DNA from 2 places in the Rubrobacter tropicus genome. Region 1 is predicted to be linked to the other one. Evidence: riboswitches for the same ligand, from Rfam matches in the RefSeq annotation. Region 1 holds a riboswitch; the other holds the start of a gene.
What was found. Region 1 has a riboswitch for cobalamin ahead of GBA63_RS05960 (CbtB-domain containing protein). Riboswitches for the same ligand answer to the same signal wherever they lie in the genome.
Positions count from the first base shown of each region.

Region 2: linked by a shared signal. The riboswitch ahead of GBA63_RS19255 (CbtB-domain containing protein) and the one ahead of GBA63_RS05960 (CbtB-domain containing protein) in region 1 are both predicted to bind cobalamin.

Region 1 is NZ_CP045119.1:1,224,251-1,232,753, reverse strand. Features, by position in the region: gene cobN (cobaltochelatase subunit CobN) at 1-1,391, opposite strand, end outside; gene GBA63_RS05970 (cobyric acid synthase) at 1,391-3,037, opposite strand; gene GBA63_RS05965 (CbtA family protein) at 3,034-3,753, opposite strand; gene GBA63_RS05960 (CbtB-domain containing protein) at 3,768-3,983, opposite strand; cobalamin riboswitch at 4,018-4,196, opposite strand; gene GBA63_RS05955 (DedA family protein) at 4,269-4,928, shown strand; gene GBA63_RS05950 (DUF817 domain-containing protein) at 5,055-5,861, opposite strand; gene GBA63_RS05945 (hypothetical protein) at 6,099-6,830, shown strand; gene GBA63_RS05940 (MBL fold metallo-hydrolase) at 7,120-8,079, opposite strand.
Region 2 is NZ_CP045119.1:3,861,975-3,870,477, forward strand. Features, by position in the region: gene GBA63_RS19220 (aminotransferase-like domain-containing protein) at 1-127, opposite strand, end outside; gene GBA63_RS19225 (metal-sensitive transcriptional regulator) at 571-855, shown strand; gene GBA63_RS19230 (hypothetical protein) at 919-1,326, shown strand; gene GBA63_RS19235 (four-helix bundle copper-binding protein) at 1,409-1,819, shown strand; gene GBA63_RS19240 (hypothetical protein) at 1,924-2,223, shown strand; gene GBA63_RS19245 (YqaA family protein) at 2,396-2,821, opposite strand; gene GBA63_RS24595 (CbtA family protein) at 2,828-3,703, opposite strand; gene GBA63_RS19255 (CbtB-domain containing protein) at 3,720-3,893, opposite strand; cobalamin riboswitch at 3,965-4,184, opposite strand; gene GBA63_RS19260 (PA domain-containing protein) at 4,375-6,288, shown strand; gene GBA63_RS19265 (Nramp family divalent metal transporter) at 6,440-7,780, opposite strand; partial or broken gene GBA63_RS24535 (metal-dependent transcriptional regulator) at 7,881-8,150, shown strand; gene GBA63_RS24540 (metal-dependent transcriptional regulator) at 8,185-8,346, shown strand; partial or broken gene GBA63_RS19275 (restriction endonuclease) at 8,321-8,503, opposite strand, start outside.

The DNA of each region.
Region 1 (8,503 bases):
TCAGCGTAGCGTTTCGCGTCCAGGCGTCCCGCGGCGCCGGAGAGTTGTTCGCCGGTCAAAAACTCGAGGTCGTGGCCGCCGGCGGCTATGAGGGCGTGGATCAACTCGTCCCCGTCGTCCGGCGCGCCGTCCACGTCGTAGCCCGCCTCGCGCAGCGCGGCGAGCAATTTTATGGCGCTCACGGGGGTATCCAGCCCGACGGCGTTTCCGACGCGGGAGTGCTTGGTCGGGTAGTTGGAGAGTAGGACTGCAACCTTCTTGCTCTCGTTCGGGACGCGGCGGAGCCGGGCGAAGCGGGTGGCGAGGCCGGCGAGGCGGGCGGTCCTTTCAGGATCGGCGCGGTAGAGGGTGAGCGGGGCGCCGACGGGCGATTCCTGGGCCTGGCGTTCCTTGAAGGAGAAGGGGACGCCGATGACGCGGCCGTCAAACTCCGGGATGGCGACCTGCCAGGCGGTGTCTAAAGGTGAGAGGCCCGCATCCGAGGCGAGCCACGCCTCGCGGGATCCCGTCGTGCAGATCCCCTGCACGACGGGGACGCCGAGCTCGGCGAGCGCGGGCACCTCCCACTCAAGCCACTCCTCCGGCGAACCGGCCCTGTGGGCGTCGGCGGCGTTCGAACCGCCCCCTGCGAGCACGGTCGTCACCAGGGAATCTACCTTACCCTTGATCAGATCCAGCGCCGGCACCGACCCGTCGGCGCCAGCCCGCAGCGAGTAGCCGAAGACCGGGAGCGCGTTCGCGCCCGCCTCTTCCAGGGCCTCGACCAGCGCGTCCACGAAGGCCGTGTTGCCCCCCATCCAGTGCGCCCTATAGAAGACTACCCCGACGGTCGGAAGCCCCGGGTCGTGCAGCGCCAAAAGGTCTTCGATCGAAGACCCTTCGGCGAGGCGCGGGTGGTAGACGCCCACGTCCGGCAGGGCCGCCGCGGGCTCGAAGCCGAAGCCCTCCATGAGCACCGTGTCGGCGACAAACCGCAAGAGGTTCCCGGTGTTCGTCACGCCCCCGAGGCGCAGGTACTCGAAAGCCTCCAGCACCGTCCCCGACGGAACCGTCGAGAGGGCCGTCAGCTCCGCGTCGGGTTCGGCCTCCCCGCCGAAGAGGAGCAAGGGTATCCCCGCCTCGTCGCAGCGCCGGCGCAGGGCTTCCAACCCCTCGGGCCACGCCCGCCGCCCGCCGAGCAGGCGCACCAGCACGGCCCGCGCGCCCGGAAGCTCCCCTCCAAAGAACGCCGCCGGGTCGTCCAGGGTGACCGGGTTGGCGCACCGGACGGAGGGGAAGCCTTCGGGGAGGCGTTCGGCGGCCTTCGCGGCGGCCAGGATCTCGGTATCGGCGGTGGTCAGGAAGAGCAGCTTCGCTGCTCTTGCGCTTTCAGCTTTCAGCCCGTCAGCCATCAGCTTTTGCTCCGTGGGTTGTCGTTGCTCGTTGCCGCAAACACGGCCGGTTCTGGTGCCGGAACCCCGCCCTTTCTTGGTGGGATATCCGTGTCCGGGTCTGGAAGACCCGCGTCGGTGGTTTGCCGATCGCTGAAAGCTGATAGTTGAGCGCTCACCACGGGCATTCCTGCCGGCGCGCCGTTCTCCACGATACGCATCAACGCCTCCCTGTTCACGTTCTCTGCTACGAGGTCGCCTAGCGTTTCGAGCTGGGCTTCGCGGGCGGCGGCGAAGGGTTCTTCTCCCGGCCTCCAGTCGAGGTTGCGTTCGGCGGCGGCCCACGAGAGCAGGGCGCGGCGGAAGGCGTCGGATTCGAGGACGCCGTGCCAGGAGGTGCCCAAAGTCGCGCCGGCCCGGCAGCCCTCGGGGCCGGTCTCCGTGGAGAAGAGCGGGTCGCCGTGGACGCTCGTCCTGCCGTGGTGGATCTCGTACCCCGAGACCGGCGCGTCTCCGAATCCGGGGGCCCGTCCTTCTGGCCGGGCAAGTACCTTGTCGCTTTCGAAGACGGTCTCGACGGGCAAAAGGCCGAGGCCCGGGGTCTCGGGCGTCGCGCTCTCCACGCCGTCCGCGATGCGGGTCCCCAGCATCTGGTACCCGCCGCAGATGCCGAGCGTCGGCAGCCCGCGCCGCGCCCGCTCGGTGAAGGCCAGATCCAGGCCCCCCGAACGCAGAAGCCGGAGGTCATCCACGGTCGCCTTGGTACCGGGGATTACGGCAAGGTCGGCGTCCAACAACTCCTCGTAAGACCCGGTGAAGCGGACCGACACGCCGGGCTCGTGGGCCAGGGCGTCGAAGTCCGTGAAGTTGCTGATGCGCCCGAGCCTCGCCACGGCCACGCGCAACACGTCCCGTCCGAGCGGGGATCTCACGGAGCGCGGCGCGTCCAGCGCGAGCGAGTCCTCGCCGTCGATGCCGAGGCCCCGCGCGAAGGGGAGGGTGCCGAGGAAGGGGCGTCCGGTGAGGGCGGTCATCCGGTCCAGGCCCGGGGCCAGGACCGCGGGGTCGCCGCGGAACTTGTTGACCAGAAACCCGGAGAGCAAGGACTGATCTCCTGCAGAAAGCAAGGCGAGGGTCCCGTAGAGGCTCGCGAAGAGGCCGCCGCGGTCGATGTCCCCGACCAGGAGGACGGGCAGGTTCGCGGCCCTCGCGAGGCCCATGTTCGCGAGGTCGTTCTGCCTCAGGTTGATCTCCGCCGGGCTCCCGGCCCCCTCGCAGACCACCACCTCGAACCGCGAACGCAAATCCTCCAGGGATTCCAGGACTATCGGCAGCAGGTCCTTCTTCATGGAGCCGTAGCTCTTCGCGCTTGCCGTGGCCCACGGCTTGCCGCGCACGACGACCTGGGTGGTGCGTTCGGCTGAGGGTTTCAGCAGCACGGGGTTCATGGCGGCCTCGGGTTCTATTCGGGCCGCGGCGGCCTGGGCGGCCTGGGCGCGCCCGATCTCGGCCCCCTCCCGCGTGACGAACGAGTTGAGCGCCATGTTCTGCGCCTTGAACGGCGCGACGCTTATCCCCTCCCGCGCGAGCCACCGGCAAATGCCGGCGACGACCACGCTCTTGCCCGCGTCCGAGTGGGTGCCGGCGACCAGCAGGGCGCCGTTCAAAGCGGCGCCTGTTTGCGGTTCGCCCGCTCGCAGAGGGCGCCGAACACGACCCCGAGCCCAGTCCAGAGGACGACCTGCGTGCCGAGCGACGAGATCCGGAAATCCCACAGCAGGCCCGCCGGAAAATCGCCCGGGTCGGCGGAGGCGGGCAAAGTCACGAAGAGCACGGAGAAGAGGATCACGAGCCCAATCCCCACGGCGATCTGGCGCGCGGGCTGGCTCACGCCGCGGTCCCGGAGCAGCTTCGCCGCGTACCAGGCGGCGAGAACGGCGAGCAGGGAGAGCCCGACCAGGGCGAAGTACGCGGTGGTGCGGGCACCGATGGTCTCGGGGTCGCCGACCGTAGGTGGGTTCGCGGGGTATTTGATGAACGGGATCAGGGCGAAGCCAGCGAAGATCGCCGCCGACAACGAGAGGCTGCGCCCCCAGTCGCTGCTCTGCCCCATCCGGCCGCGCAAGAACGCGAAGGCCATCCCGAAAAGCCCGCCGAGGAACGTCCCCGAGAGTCCCGTGGCGAAGAACAGGCCAGCCTTCTGTGTGGTCCTGCCGAAGACCTCGTCTTCGGCACCGTGTCCGGCGCTACCGTGGGCGTGGGACTCTTCCAGGGCTATCGCGCGGTCGAGCAGCGGCTCTCCCACGAAGAAGGCGAAGAGGCCGGCGAGGAGGCCCGCCAGCAGGCCGGCGGCCAGGCCGCGGCGCAGGTAGGGCGAGATCATATGTCAGCCCCCGGCTAGTGGCAGGGAACGGCGAGCAGGTGGCGCCCGTCGTGGGCGAACTCGTGCAGGTAGTCGAAGGCTCCCGCCGCCTGCCCGAGCAGTGGCGCGAGCAACGGGCCGCTGGCCGAGAGCAGGGCGAAGAGCATCGCCAGGAGGAGCAGCCCGAGCAGCCAGCTCCAGAGTGGCACGTCCCCAAGGGAGATGCGCCGGTCGAGAGAAGTCCTCTCCATCAAAACCTCCATCTCGGGGTCCTCGCCCCGGTCGGAACTTCGCGGGCGGAAGGCCAGTCTCCTGGCTCCCGGATCTTCGCTCCCCCGGCCTTCCCGGCGATCTTTCGGCCGCCAGTGGCCCCTCTTCGGGCTCGCTCCCCGGTTACAGTGGCGGGACCGCGCCGGACTCGAACCGGCTTCCTGCGTCCCTCCGCCGCCTGTCTACTACGTGGGCAGCATAGACGCGTGCCCCGCACGCGTCAACCGTCCGGCCCGGCGCGGGGCGTGGTATAAAGCGCGAGTCGCATGGAGAGCATCCTCAATTTCCTCCAGTCCATCCCAGACTCCCCCGGCGGGGTCCTGGATTTCGTGACCGGTTTGCTTCTCGCGCACGGTTACCTGGTCATCTTCCTCGGGGCCGCGCTGGACAACTTCGGGCTCCCATCCTCCGGGGACATAGTCCTCTTCGCGGGAGGATTCTTCGCCAACAACGGGCAGGCGGCGCTGCCGCTCGTCATGCTCAGCGGGTTCGCCGGCGCGCTCGTCTCGGACAACTCCGTTTACTGGATCGGCAGGATAGGCGGGCGGCCCCTGATCGGCCGCATCCTCAAGATCCGGCTCCTGCACTTCCTCATCAACGAGAAGAGCCTGGAGAAGGTAGAACACTACTTCGAGGCCCACGGCGGCAAGACGGTCTTCGTGGGCCGCTTCGGCCCGGGCCTGCGCAGCATGACCCCCCTCTTCGCCGGCGTCACCAGGATGAAGTACTACAGGTTCATCCCATACAACGTCGCCGCCGGCTTCGTCTGGGCCATCGCCTACTCCCTGATAGGCTACGTCTTCGGCCAGTACTGGAACGAACTGCTCGCCGTCGCAAAATCCTTCGGCTTCGGCGTCGTCGCCGTCGTGGCGCTCATCCTCCTCGCCTACCTGCTCCGCAGAAGGTACCGCCGCCAGAAGAGCTAGTCAGCACGCCTCGCCCTTCGGGCTCGCTATCAGCTTGTCAGCTTCTTGCCGCCTGCGCGCTGGGCAACGGGTGGAGACGGCCCGCTGACGAGCTGAAATGCTGAGAGCCGCGAAGCGGCGTGCTGACTAGCTCTTCTTCACGTGTTTCAGGTCCGCGACTATAACGAAGGAAACTATGACCAGCAGGCACCAGGAGCTAATCTTCTGGAGCGAGACCACCTCCCACCCCCCGAGTTGGCCCGGATAGGACCACGCCCCGAGGTACGTGGAGACGTTCTCGGCCACCCACACGAAGGAGCCGATCAGGACGAACGAGAGCACGAGCGGCATGCTCCGCCGCCTGCTGGTCACGGTGAAGAGCACCCTCGTCCGGAAGAACACTACGAAGACGCCCGCGGCGAGCACCCACCGGAAGTCCGGGACGAAGTGGTGGGTGAAGAAGTTCAGGTAGATCCCGGCGCTCAAAGGCACGCTTAGCGCGTAGGAGGGGTACCTGTCGAGCCCGATGTCGAGAAGCCTCCAGGCCTGGCACATGTAGCTCGCCACCGAGGCGTACATGAAGCCGCTGTAGAGGGGGACGTCCCAGACCTCGAAGAAACCCTCCTCCGGGTAGCTCCACGAGCCTATGGCCGGGTTTGTCTTGAAGACCTCCAGCAAGATCCCGAGCAGGTGAAACGCGAAGAGCGTGAGTACCTCGTCCCTGGTCTCTATCTTCAGCGCAACCAGGGCCACCTGGGCGAGCACCGCCCCGACGAAGATGAAGTCGTAGCGGGCCAGCCCGAAGAGCGGCACGTAGTTCGAAAGCAGCAGGATCGAGATAAAGATTCCCGGAAACAGGCAAGCCCTCGCCTGCTTGATCCCGAAGACGAGCAGCTCCGCGAGAAGAGCCCTCGAAGAAGACTTCTCGAAGCCTGCCTCGGCGACCTTTCCCATCCTAAGGCGTCGTCCGAACGTGCCTCGACGGACGCGCCGGCTGTGGTTCCATCAAGCCCACCCTCTCCTCGAAACTCCTCGCGCAACTATAGCAGGACACCCGGACGCCCCCGCACGGGCGTTAATCTTTTGTAAATTTATTCACTTTTTTCAAACCGAAGTCGCCCGGCCCCACGTATAGAGCCTTGTAAGCACGCTACCGGGCGTCTCGGGCGTCGGGGGATGGGAGGGAGCTGTATGGTCCGTACCACGAGGGGGCTGTTGCCCGGTCTGTGGTGGCTTGGGGGGGCGTTGATCGTCGCTTGCCTGTTGGTGTTGATCGCGTCTTCGACAAAGCCGGCAGAGGCGGCCAAGGGCGGGACGTGCGCCTCGTTCGTCGCGTACAACTCCGCGGACAGGGTGGTCAGCGCCGACGACCAGGCGTTCAGGCCCGAGACCGAGCGGACGGTACAGCCCCGGGCCTTCATGCTCGTCAGGGGCCGGTACGCGGACTTCGACGTCAGGCTCTCCAAGTTCGAGGTGCTCAACTACACGCTCACGAGCCCGCTCACGGGTGGGCGGCGCGCGGAGATCTTCGCCCGCAAGACGCCCCAGTTCGCCGGCGTCCTCGCGGGCCCGCTGACCATCAGGGTGGTGCGCGAGCACGTGCGCCTGGAGCGCGGGACGGGGCAGAGCCTCAAGATCCAGGCCAAAGACTGCCAGCAGGGCGGCATCTTCCAGCACGAGCCCGAACCGGGCCTCGTCTACACGCACGTCCTCGGGGCGGGCTTCCGGTACAACGGGCCTCCGGGAGAGGGCAGCCTCTGCTTCACCAACGACGTCTTCCCGGGATACGACAGCCCCGAAGTCGCCACCCGCCTCACGCCGCTAAACGGCCAGGGCACTACCAGCACCTGGCGCGTGGAATCCGGCGGACGCATGGGTATGGTCGTCGGCGAAGACGCCGTGGAGAACGGCTGCACCGCCTGACGCTTCGACCACTCAAGCGGTTTGCGAAGAGGCCCAGCCTCTTCGCAGGGCTTTCGGCTCTTCGCTTTCAGCAAGAGCAAAGAGCTGACCGCTGAAAGCGGAGGCGAAGCCGGAGCGGCCTGACAAGCCGACCGTGCGGATCGCACGAGGGGGGCGGCTGCCGTCCCCCTCGTTTTCGTAAGCCACGCCCCAGGTTGGTCCATCCGGACGACATCGACGCTACTCTGGGCCTGGATCTTGACTCGCCCTCGTAAAACCGCCCCGCGACTCGCACAAACATCTCCAGCGATCACGTAAATTGCAGCCGGGTGCCGACGCTCGTCTGCACGTACGCCTCCGGTTGTCGGCGCGCGATCTCGTGGGTCGCCTTCCAGCCCGTGCAGTGCCCCGGCACCAGCCATTTGGGGGCTATCGCAACCAGTTCATCCAACGTGCGGGGGATCAGGCGCTCGAAGATCCCCCCGGTAAGGTGCATGCCGCCCACAAAAGCGTGCACGCGGTCCTCGCCGGTAAGCCGCTGGGCCTGGCGCAGCACGTTGATCGCCCCGGAGTGGCTGCAGCCCGAAAGCACCACGAGGCCCTTTCCCTTGAGGTTCACGACCACCGCCTGGTCGTCCCAGATCCAGGGGTCGGGCTCCCAGCCGCCGTTGGAGCGTGCGTAATTGAGCGGGAAGCCCTTCTCGAAATCGGTAACACGCTCGATTTGTCCGGTCACGAGCACCGTGCCGTCGATCAAGAGGCTCGGCTGGCGCTCCTCGGTTACCTCGACCCCTTCCCGGTCGAGGTCCCGCCGGCTCGGTGGCGGGAGGTGCAGCTCGGTGCCGGTCGGGAAGACGACCTTGCGGTCTCGCCAGGCTTCGGGATGGATAACGAGCGGCATCCCCCGGGCACCGACGCGCCGGATCATGCCCTCCAGCCCGCCGTGGTGGTCGCTGTGCCCGTGGGACATCACGATCGCCCTCAGATCCGGCAACCGAACCTGGAGTACGTCCATGTTGTGGACCGCGGATTCGCGGCCAAGCCCCGCGTCGTAAACGAGCGATGCGCTGCGGCCGTCTCGCTCGACGGTCAGCAACAGCGAGAGGCCGTGCTCGGCGACCAACTGCTCTCGCTCACGCTCCCACATGTCGTACGCCACCTGCGGCCGTTGCGCCACCTCGCCGCCGGGCAGGAGGGCGTCGATGAAGTTGTCCACCAGGACAGTTACGTTGGCCGCGTCAACTGGTTCTAGTGAAACCTGGTCGCTCATAACCTCTATCCGTCTGCTCCGCCCTTCTCCGGCGTGTGATAGGTCGAGCTTACCCTTGCGGAACCGTGAGCGCTTCCCCTGAAGGGACTAATTACGCAACTTTCTCTGCGAAATTTGGAGGGCATCCCACCTGCAAGGCGTCGTCGACTACGCCGCCTCCGGCGCTGGCATGAGATCCATTCACGGGTTGGGTGGGCGTCTCGTCCGGGTTCATCAGCACGGCGGCCGCGCGTGGGTCTCCTGGGGGTGCGTCCCTCCGAAACGCCCACGTAACGACCCGCCCGTCGGCGTATTCTTCTGGTCCCCTCGGGTCGGCTACCTGATTTGCGGTAACAGATAGTAGCTAAGCATAAATCGCCCATTGGAGCGATGTGGAAACACCTTCGTCCAAACCAAAATGTTCCGTGTAAAGAGAAGCCGGGTG
Region 2 (8,503 bases), 1.7 Mb from region 1:
CCGTACCGTCGGTGGAACCGTACTGCAGCGCCGCAGCGCCGTCCCCGACCACGGCCGAGGCCATCTCCCGTAGCGTCTCTTCCCCGAAGATCGACGTGTCGGGGTGCCCGCCAGCCAGAAACACCACGCCGGGCTTCGGCGCACGGCCTCCCGCACCCCCGTGCGCCGCACGCGACCCGCGAAGAGGGGGTCGAAAACGCCCGCGACGCTACCTCTCTGGAACACCACCGTTATCCTCCTCTTCGACCTCGGCCGGACCCGACACGTGGGCCAACGGCACTCCATTACCTAACCATTTCTCAAGCACTATACCATACCCCCCTATAGTATTTCAAGAGAGACTTTGCCCCTGCTGCCTCGCGGTGATCGCTTCGAACGCAGCTCCACCTCTGTGCCAAGGGGCGTCGTAGCTGGCCTCCGGGTTCGTCGGGGCTTCGGTGTCTACAGGACGCAAGAAGACCTGGTCGGAACCGCGCGACGAAGCTGGGCGGTCCCTGCCAGGCGGGGTTTGCCCAGGGGGTATGATTGCTGAATACTTGCCATTGTCTAGATATCCCGGGGGTAAATGGGTTGCAGGGGTACATAAAGGCGCAGAACAAGGAGAAGCTGGCCCGGCGTTTGGACCGCATAGAGGGCCAGGTGCGGGGCGTCAAGAGGATGGTGGAGCGTGAGGCCTACTGCATAGACATCGTCACGCAGATCACCAGCCTCGTCGCCGCCTCCGACAAGGTCGCCTCCATGCTGATAAAGGACCACGTGGAGCACTGCGTGAGGGGCGCGATGCGGGACGAGGATAAGGCGGACGAGAAGATCGCCGAGCTCACCGCCGCCGTCGAGCGGTTCTTGCGGGTTTAGGCCAGGATCCTGAAGGATCGGTTTGGGGACCGCGTGGCGCGGGGAACGGTGAGCGCGATGCCAATGGGGACGAGGTTCACTCGGCGTACCCGGACGAACCTTTGGGTTCCGTCCGGAGGCGCGTGCGCGGCGTTCCTCCTGGCGATCGCGCTGCTGCTGTGCCACGGCATCTTCGGAGCCGAGCACCTTACCCCCCCGTACCACGCTGGCGCGACGGACCACGTCGAGCGGTCACCGCTGCTCACCGTCGAGGACGAGCTCGGGGGATGGCCTCCCCTCGACGGTGGGGACGACGCAGCATACTACGCCACGCTCCTCGCGGCCCTTCTCCTGCTCGCGGCCGTGCTCGGTCCCGGCCTTCCGGTCGTCCTGTGCGGGGTGCGCGGGCACCGGATGTCGTTCTGCCATCCTCCCCGCGTGCCCCCTCCCCGCGGCCCCACGGCCCCGCTGCTCCAGGTGTTCCGCCTGTAAGTCACCGTGCACTGAGACGCTTCACCGAGAGCGGGGCAAGAATAGCTCCGCCCGCAAGGAGACGAGCGAGGAAAGGAGCCGCATGGTCACTTACGCGCGGCAAATCATCCAGAACAGCCCCAATCAGGCCCTCACGGACGACGTCGTGCTGGTCGAGTGCATAGAGGCGTGCTTCGACTGCGCCCAGGCCTGTACCGCCTGCGCCGACGCCTGCCTCGGCGAGGGGGACCCGGCCGGCCTGGTCAAGTGCATCCGCGACGACCTCGACTGTGCCGACATCTGCGTCGCCGCGGGCAGAGTGCTCTCGCGTCAGGCGCAGCCGAGCGCTGCGGTAACCCGGGTGGTCCTCGAAGCCTGCGCGGCGTCGTGCAGGCAGTGTGGGGATACGTGCGCCGAGCACGCCGAGCATCACGAGCATTGCCGGGTGTGCATGGACGCCTGCCGCCAGTGCGAGGTCGCCTGCAACAACGTCCTCTCCGCCCTGGCCACTTAGGGGTAACCCCTGGCTCCCCGGAACTGCCCGCTCTACGGGTCCGCGTGCGTGCGGCGCGCGGGCCGTGGCGTCTGTGACGCCGTAGGAATAGGGAGGATCCCGCCGTGAGGAAGAACGCTCCAGCGCTGCTGGACCCCCCGTGGGTGTTCGCAGTGGCCGGCCTTCTCGCGTCTTTGTCCATCGGCCTCGTCGCGGCCATGGCCAGCTACCTTGCAAGCCTGATAGTCCCCGAAAGCACCGTCGCACAGCTGGTTCCATGGGCGGTCTACCTCGTCGCGGCGGCAGCGCTCAGCGTCTCGAGGATCGCCGTGGCGGGCGACAAAAAGAGGCGACTCCCATGGCCTTTCGCCCTGGGTGTGCTGTCCGGCCTGGCGCTTTTCGCCTCCTACTACTGGCCGGCCTGACAAGATCACGCCAGTCTACGTGAAGGGCATGCAGCCTCGCAGGCATCGGTTTGTGGTGCCTCCCCTTGCTGCCAACACTAACCACGTCGCGCGGCGGCGAGGCCCGTTTCGCGCGGGCTGCCGGCGAGGACGCCGGTCTGGCGTCGGAAACCCGGTGGCGCGATGCAGGCGGTCACCAGAGGGTGGACGCCGCCAGGGCCACCGCCGCGTACCGCACGCCCTTGCCGAGCGTCACCCAGAACACGAAGGCGCCGAACGGCACCCGCGTCATCCCTGCGAGCGCGACCAGCACGTCACCTAAGACCGGGAGGGGGGACAAGAGCAGGGCCGGCCCGCCGTGGCGCCGGAGCAACCGTGCCGCCCGCGCTTCCCCGGCCGAAGCTTCCCAACGACGGCCGAAGACCCTGGAGGACTTGCGGCCGAGCCAGTACGTCGTGCAGGCGCCGAGGACGTTGCCCGCGGTCGCCACGAGCAGCGGCCCGACAAGCTGTCCCCGGGCGCCGACGGCCGCGGCCAGCGCCGCCTCCGAGCCTAGCGGCAGCGCGGTCGCGGCCAGGAAGCTCCAGGCGAAGAGGCCCGAGTGCGCGAGAACCGACAGGGCCGTCTACCTTCCCGCCGGGCCGGCGGGAGACGGGGTTGCGCGTTCCCGTCTCCCGCCGGCCTCTCGACTCAAAGCGCGAGAAGCCGGGTTCAACACGGTGCCCGAAAGCGGGCGAGACGACCTAAGGGATCGCCGACCCGGCGCTCGAAGGCCGGTCTCACCTTCTCCGCCCGTCTCCGGAGCGCCACCTTCACGAGACCTCTCTCCGGGCAGCTCGTTCGCAGAGGGCTCCGAAGAGCGCATCGAGCCCGGTCCAGAAGACGAGCAGCGTGCCCAAGGAGGAGAGCCGGAAGTCCCACAGCAGGCCGGCCGGGAACCCGCCGGGGTCCGCGCTGTCCGGTAGCACGGCGAAGAGCACCAGCACGCGGAGACCGCGAGCACGAGCCCCACCGCCACGTGGCGGACGGGGGCGCTCACGCCCCTACCACGGAGGGCCCTGGCCGCGTCCCAGGCCGCCAGCACCGTCAGGAGGGAGAGCGCCACCATCGCGAGGTAGGCGCCGGTGCGCCCGACGATGGTGGCCGGGTCGCCCACGGTCGGGGGGTTAGCCGGGTCCTTCAGGAAGGGTATGAGGATCGCCCCGGTGAAGATCGCGGCCGCCAGCGAGAGGCTTCGGGTCCAATCGCTCTCCGAGACCAGGTGCCCGCGAAAGTGGGCGAACACCAGCGCGAACAGCCCTCCGACGAACGATCCTGCGAGCCCCGTGACGAAGAAGAGCCCGACCTTCTGGGCCATCCGGCCGACGAGTTCGGCGTCGGGCTGACCCCCGGCCGCGCCCTCCAGCTCGACCGCCCGGTCCAGGGCCGACTCCCCGAAGAGGAGCGCGAAGAGCCCCGCCAGAAGGTCCGCCGCGAGCCCCCGACGCAGGTACGCCGCCACCGCGTAGGCTCAGCCCCTAGTGGCAGGGGACGGCCATCAGGTGGCGGCCGTCGTGGGCAAGCTCGTGCAGGCAATCGGTGGCCCCCGCCGCCTGCCCGAGCAGCGGCGCGAGCAGGGCCCCGCTGGCGAAGAGGAGCAAGAAGAGCGCGACGACAAACAGCGCCGCCAGGAGCCAGGCCCACAGCAGCAACCTCCCGGACGGGCCGGCGCTCCTGGGTAGGGCTCTCCATCGAATCCTCCTCGGGACCCTCGCCCCGGTCGGGTGTTTGAGGGCGGCGGGCCGGTATCCTGGCTCCCGGATCCACGCTCACCCCGGCCTTCCCACCGGCCTGGTCTCAGGCTGCCAGTGGCCCCACGCAGGGCTCGCTCCCCGGTCACAGTGGCGGGACCGCGCCGGACTCCAAACTGGCTTCCCGGGCTCACCGCCCTTCTCACGTGGTCGGCAATATACAGGCCGGATAGCCGCCGGGCAACAGCACCGGCGGGCCTCTTGGAACGCGGTGTCCCGCCGCCGGCTTCTCGTTCCGGCGCGGGCAAGGCTCCGGACGCCGTCGGCCGGCCTTGTGCGCCACGTGGCATACGTGTATGCTTCCCGCCATCTTCGGTGCTCGACGAAGGCGCGGGGCGTCGTGTAGGGCCTGGGGCCGCAAAAGAGAGAACGGAGAAATCCCTTGCGTAGGAGAAGATTGTTCTTGCTGGCCTCGTTCGTGTTGGCAGTTTTGGTTTCGGCCGCCGGTGTAGCGCTAGCGCAGCCGAGCCTGGATGAGCAGCAAACCGTCCAGGCCCAAGAACAGCAGCAGGCCAGCCTGCTCGACGACAAGGAAGGGGTCATTGACACTGCCGGCGAGGCCCACGCCGAGCACGACGAGCAGCACGGCGGCCAGCAGGGCCACCTGCCGCCGAGGCGGAAGGACATCAGGGTGGTGGGCAAAGCCGCGATAGATTCGCCCGTCGAGGGCAGGGTCTCCGACGTAGGGGTCTTCGGCAACTACGCCTACCTCGGCGCGTTCAACGAGCCCGACTGCCAGAGGGGCGGCGTCTACGTCTTCAACACAAAGGACCCCACCTCCCCCAGGCAGGTCAACTTTATCGAGGCGGCGCCGGGGTCCTACGTCGGCGAGGGCGTGCAAGTCGTGTACGTGACGACGCCCAAGTTCGACGGCGACCTGCTGATCCACAACAACGAAATCTGCTCCGACGATCCGGCCGCGGAGGGCGGCGTCTCGCTCTACGACGTCAGCGACCCGAGGAACGAAGAGAAGCTCGCTAGCGGCGTTGGCGACGAGGATCCTGAAGCCGCGGCCGGCACCGGCGCCCACCAGGTCCACAGCGCCTTCGCCTGGGACGTGGGCAGGAAAGCCTACGCGGCGCTCGTGGACGACGAGGAGGGTGCCGACCTCGACATCATGGACATAACGGACCCGCGCGCGCCGAAGCTTATCGCCGAGTACGACCTCAACGAGCGGTTCCCGCAGATAGTTCAGGAGGACCTCGGCACCGCCGAGTCATTCCTGCATGACATGGTCGTCAAGAAGATAGACGGCCGGTGGGTCATGAGCGCCTCCTACTGGGACGGCGGCTACGTCACCCTCGACGTCACCGATCCGACGAACGCCACCTATCTAGCCGACTCGGACTTCAAGAACCCGGACCCCGAGGCCAAGGAGAGCGGCCTCACCGTCGCGCCCGAGGGCAATGCCCACCAGTCGGAGTTCTCGCTTAAGAACAACTTCATAGTCGCCGCGGACGAGGACTTCTCGCCCTACAGCGTGGAGGCCCGCAACACAACCGACGACGCCGAGTTTGACGCCACCCAGGGCTCGGACACCCCGCAGGTGGACGCCGACCGCTCCCTGGAGGGTCAGACCGTCTTCGTGGGGCGGGCCTGCACCACAGACACGGCGGTCCCGGCTGGAGACGGCTCCCAGGTCGCCGTCGTCGAGCGCGGGGTCTGCGGCTTCACCGAGAAGGTCCAGAATGTCGAGAACGCGGGCGGCTACGCCGGTGTGATCGTGATGAACCGCGAGGGCCCGGACGCCTGCTCCGACCTCTTAAACATGGACGTCCAGGGCACCATTCCCGCCCTCTTTGTCGGGCGCGACACGGGCTTCGCCTTCTTCGACGCCGCCTACGACGAGGACGCCTGCCGGGTGGGAGACGGCACGGCCCAGGCACCCATAGAGGTCGGCACGACAGGCGACACCGTTAGCGTCCGGGCGGTCTTCGACGGGTGGGGCTACGCGCACCTCTTCCGCAACGGGGAGGGCAAACTCCGCGAGCTCGACACCTACGCCATCCCCGAGGCCCACGACGAGCGCTTCGCCGAAGGCTTCGGTGACCTCTCTATCCACGAAACCGCGATGAGCGGCGAGCGCAACGACCTGGCGTACCTCTCCTACTACTCGGGCGGCTTCAGGGTCGCGAAGATCCAGAACGGCAACCTCCGCGAGGTCGGCAGCTACGTCTCCAGAGGCGGCAACAACTTCTGGGGCGTGCAGACCTTCGGGAAGAACGGCAAGGAGTACGTCGCGGCAAGCGACCGCGACTACGGCCTCTACGTTTTCGAGTACACCGGCCCGCGTTAAACGGTCGGCGCCGTGGCAAGCGGGGGCAGTCCTTCGGGGCCGCCCCCTTTTCGTGGCGCGCAGAGACCGGGGTCAAACCAGATGGGAGGCCGCGCGGCCTCCCGGCAGCCCCAAGGACGGGCATTGGGAGGAGCGGTGTGTCGCGTCGGGTTCAGCCGGCGAAGAAGGTCTGGTAGAGCAGGAAAACGTTCAGGGAGACGATGAGCGCCACCACGACCGCGGCTATCGTCGTGGTGAGGCGATGGTTGACCAGGGCGCCCATCACGTTACGGTTGCGGCAGAAAATTAGGAGCGGGATCAAGGCGAACGGGATGCCGAAGGAGAGCACCACCTGGCTTATGACCAGCGAACGGCTGGGGTTGAGGCCCACGGCCAGGACGATCAGGGCCGGGGTCATCGTTATCAGGCGCCTGAGCCACAGCGGGATGCGGCGGTTTATGAAACCCTGCATGACGACCTGCCCGCTCAGGGTGCCGACCGAGGAGCTCGAGAAGCCGGACGCGAGCAGCGCCACCCCGAAGAGGGTCGCCGAGAGGCCGCCGACCTGCTCGCCCAGGGCGACGAAGGCCTTGTCTATGTCGCCCACCCCCGTGAGGCCCTCCGCGTTGAAGAGGGCGGCGGCCATGATGAGCATGCTGGCGTTGATCGTCCCGGCTATGGCCATGGCGATCACCACGTCCACGAGCTCGAATCGGAAGATCTTTTTCCTCTCCGCGTCGGTGCGGCCCACCACCCTCCTCTGCGTGAGGGCGGAGTGGAGGTAGATGACGTGGGGCATCACCGTGGCGCCGAGGATGCCCGCCGCCAATAGCACGCTGTCGGTGCCCGCGAACTGCGGGGTGAAGAGCCCGGCCAGTATCCTGTCCCCCTCCGGCTGGGCGTAGAACATCTGGAACGCGAAGGAGAGAACTATCACCCCCACGAGCGCTGCGATGCCCGCCTCCAGCGGCCTGAACCCCCGCCGCTGGAGCTCCAGGATGGCGAAGGCCCCGACCGCCGTCAGGAGCCCCGCCGGAAAGAGCGGGATGCCGAAGAGGAGGTTCAGGGCGAGGGCAGCACCTATGAACTCGGCGAGGTCGGTCGCCATCGCGATCACCTCGGCCTGCACCCACAAAAACAGGGTGACGGGCCTCGGGAAGCGCTCGCGGCAGACCTCGGGTAGGTTCTTGCCCGTCGCGATACCCAGCTTGGCCGACATGGACTGTATGAGCATCGCCATCAGGTTCGCGGTAAGGATCACCCACAAGAGCATGTACCCGTAGCGCGCCCCGCCCGCGATGTTGGTTGCGAAGTTGCCCGGGTCGACGTAGGCCACCGCCGCGATGAACGCAGGACCCAAGAACGGCCACAACCGCGCCAGCCCCCTGCGCTTGCCCCTCAAGGAGGCGTGCGCCGCCCTCGCCGTGGCACTCTCGCCCGGCAGGACGCTCTCGACTATCCCGTTGCCGTTGTTCTCCTTTGGGTGCTCGCTCACGCACTCCCTTTCCGGCATTACAAATTAGTCATGTCTAACAATAATATCTGTTTGTTCAAAAAGTCAAGATTCTCGACACTTGATCCAGGAATTTTGGTCGACTAATATGGACGGCAAGATGGACGGCGCCACGATACCCCGGTCCCCCTCATCCTCGGTAGGCGACTACTTGAAGGCAATATGGGAATCTGCCGAGGCGGGGCCGGCCTCCACCAAGGAAGTTGCAGAAAGGCTCTCGGTGTCGAAAGCGTCGGTCACCAACATGTTCGCGCGTTTGCGGGAGATGGGGCTCGTCGAGTACGAGCGTTACCGGGGCGCCTCGCTGACCGAGGAGGGCCGAGTCGAGGCGCACGGGTTGATCAGGCGCCACCGCCTGATCGAGACGTTTTTGCTGGAGCACCTCGGCTTACCCGTGGGAGGAGGTGCACGGGGAGGCCGAGAGGCTGGAGCATGCCGTCTCCGACTCCTTCACCGAGCGGCTGGCAGAACTCCTCGGGCACCCCGAGCGCGACCCCCACGGCGACCCCATCCCCGGCGCGGACGGGACGATCGCACGGCCTTCCTGTAGCGCTTGGCCTGCATGATCGTCTTGCCGCCCTTGAGAGGGTCGGGGTTTATCACCACGGCGTCGACGCCCTCGTCGCGGCTGGCCCGGGTGACGTTGACCTCGGTGCCCTCGTCGGAGAAGACCTTCTCGAAGACGTCGCGCACGAGCATCTCGAAGTCCTGCCAGTCCATCGT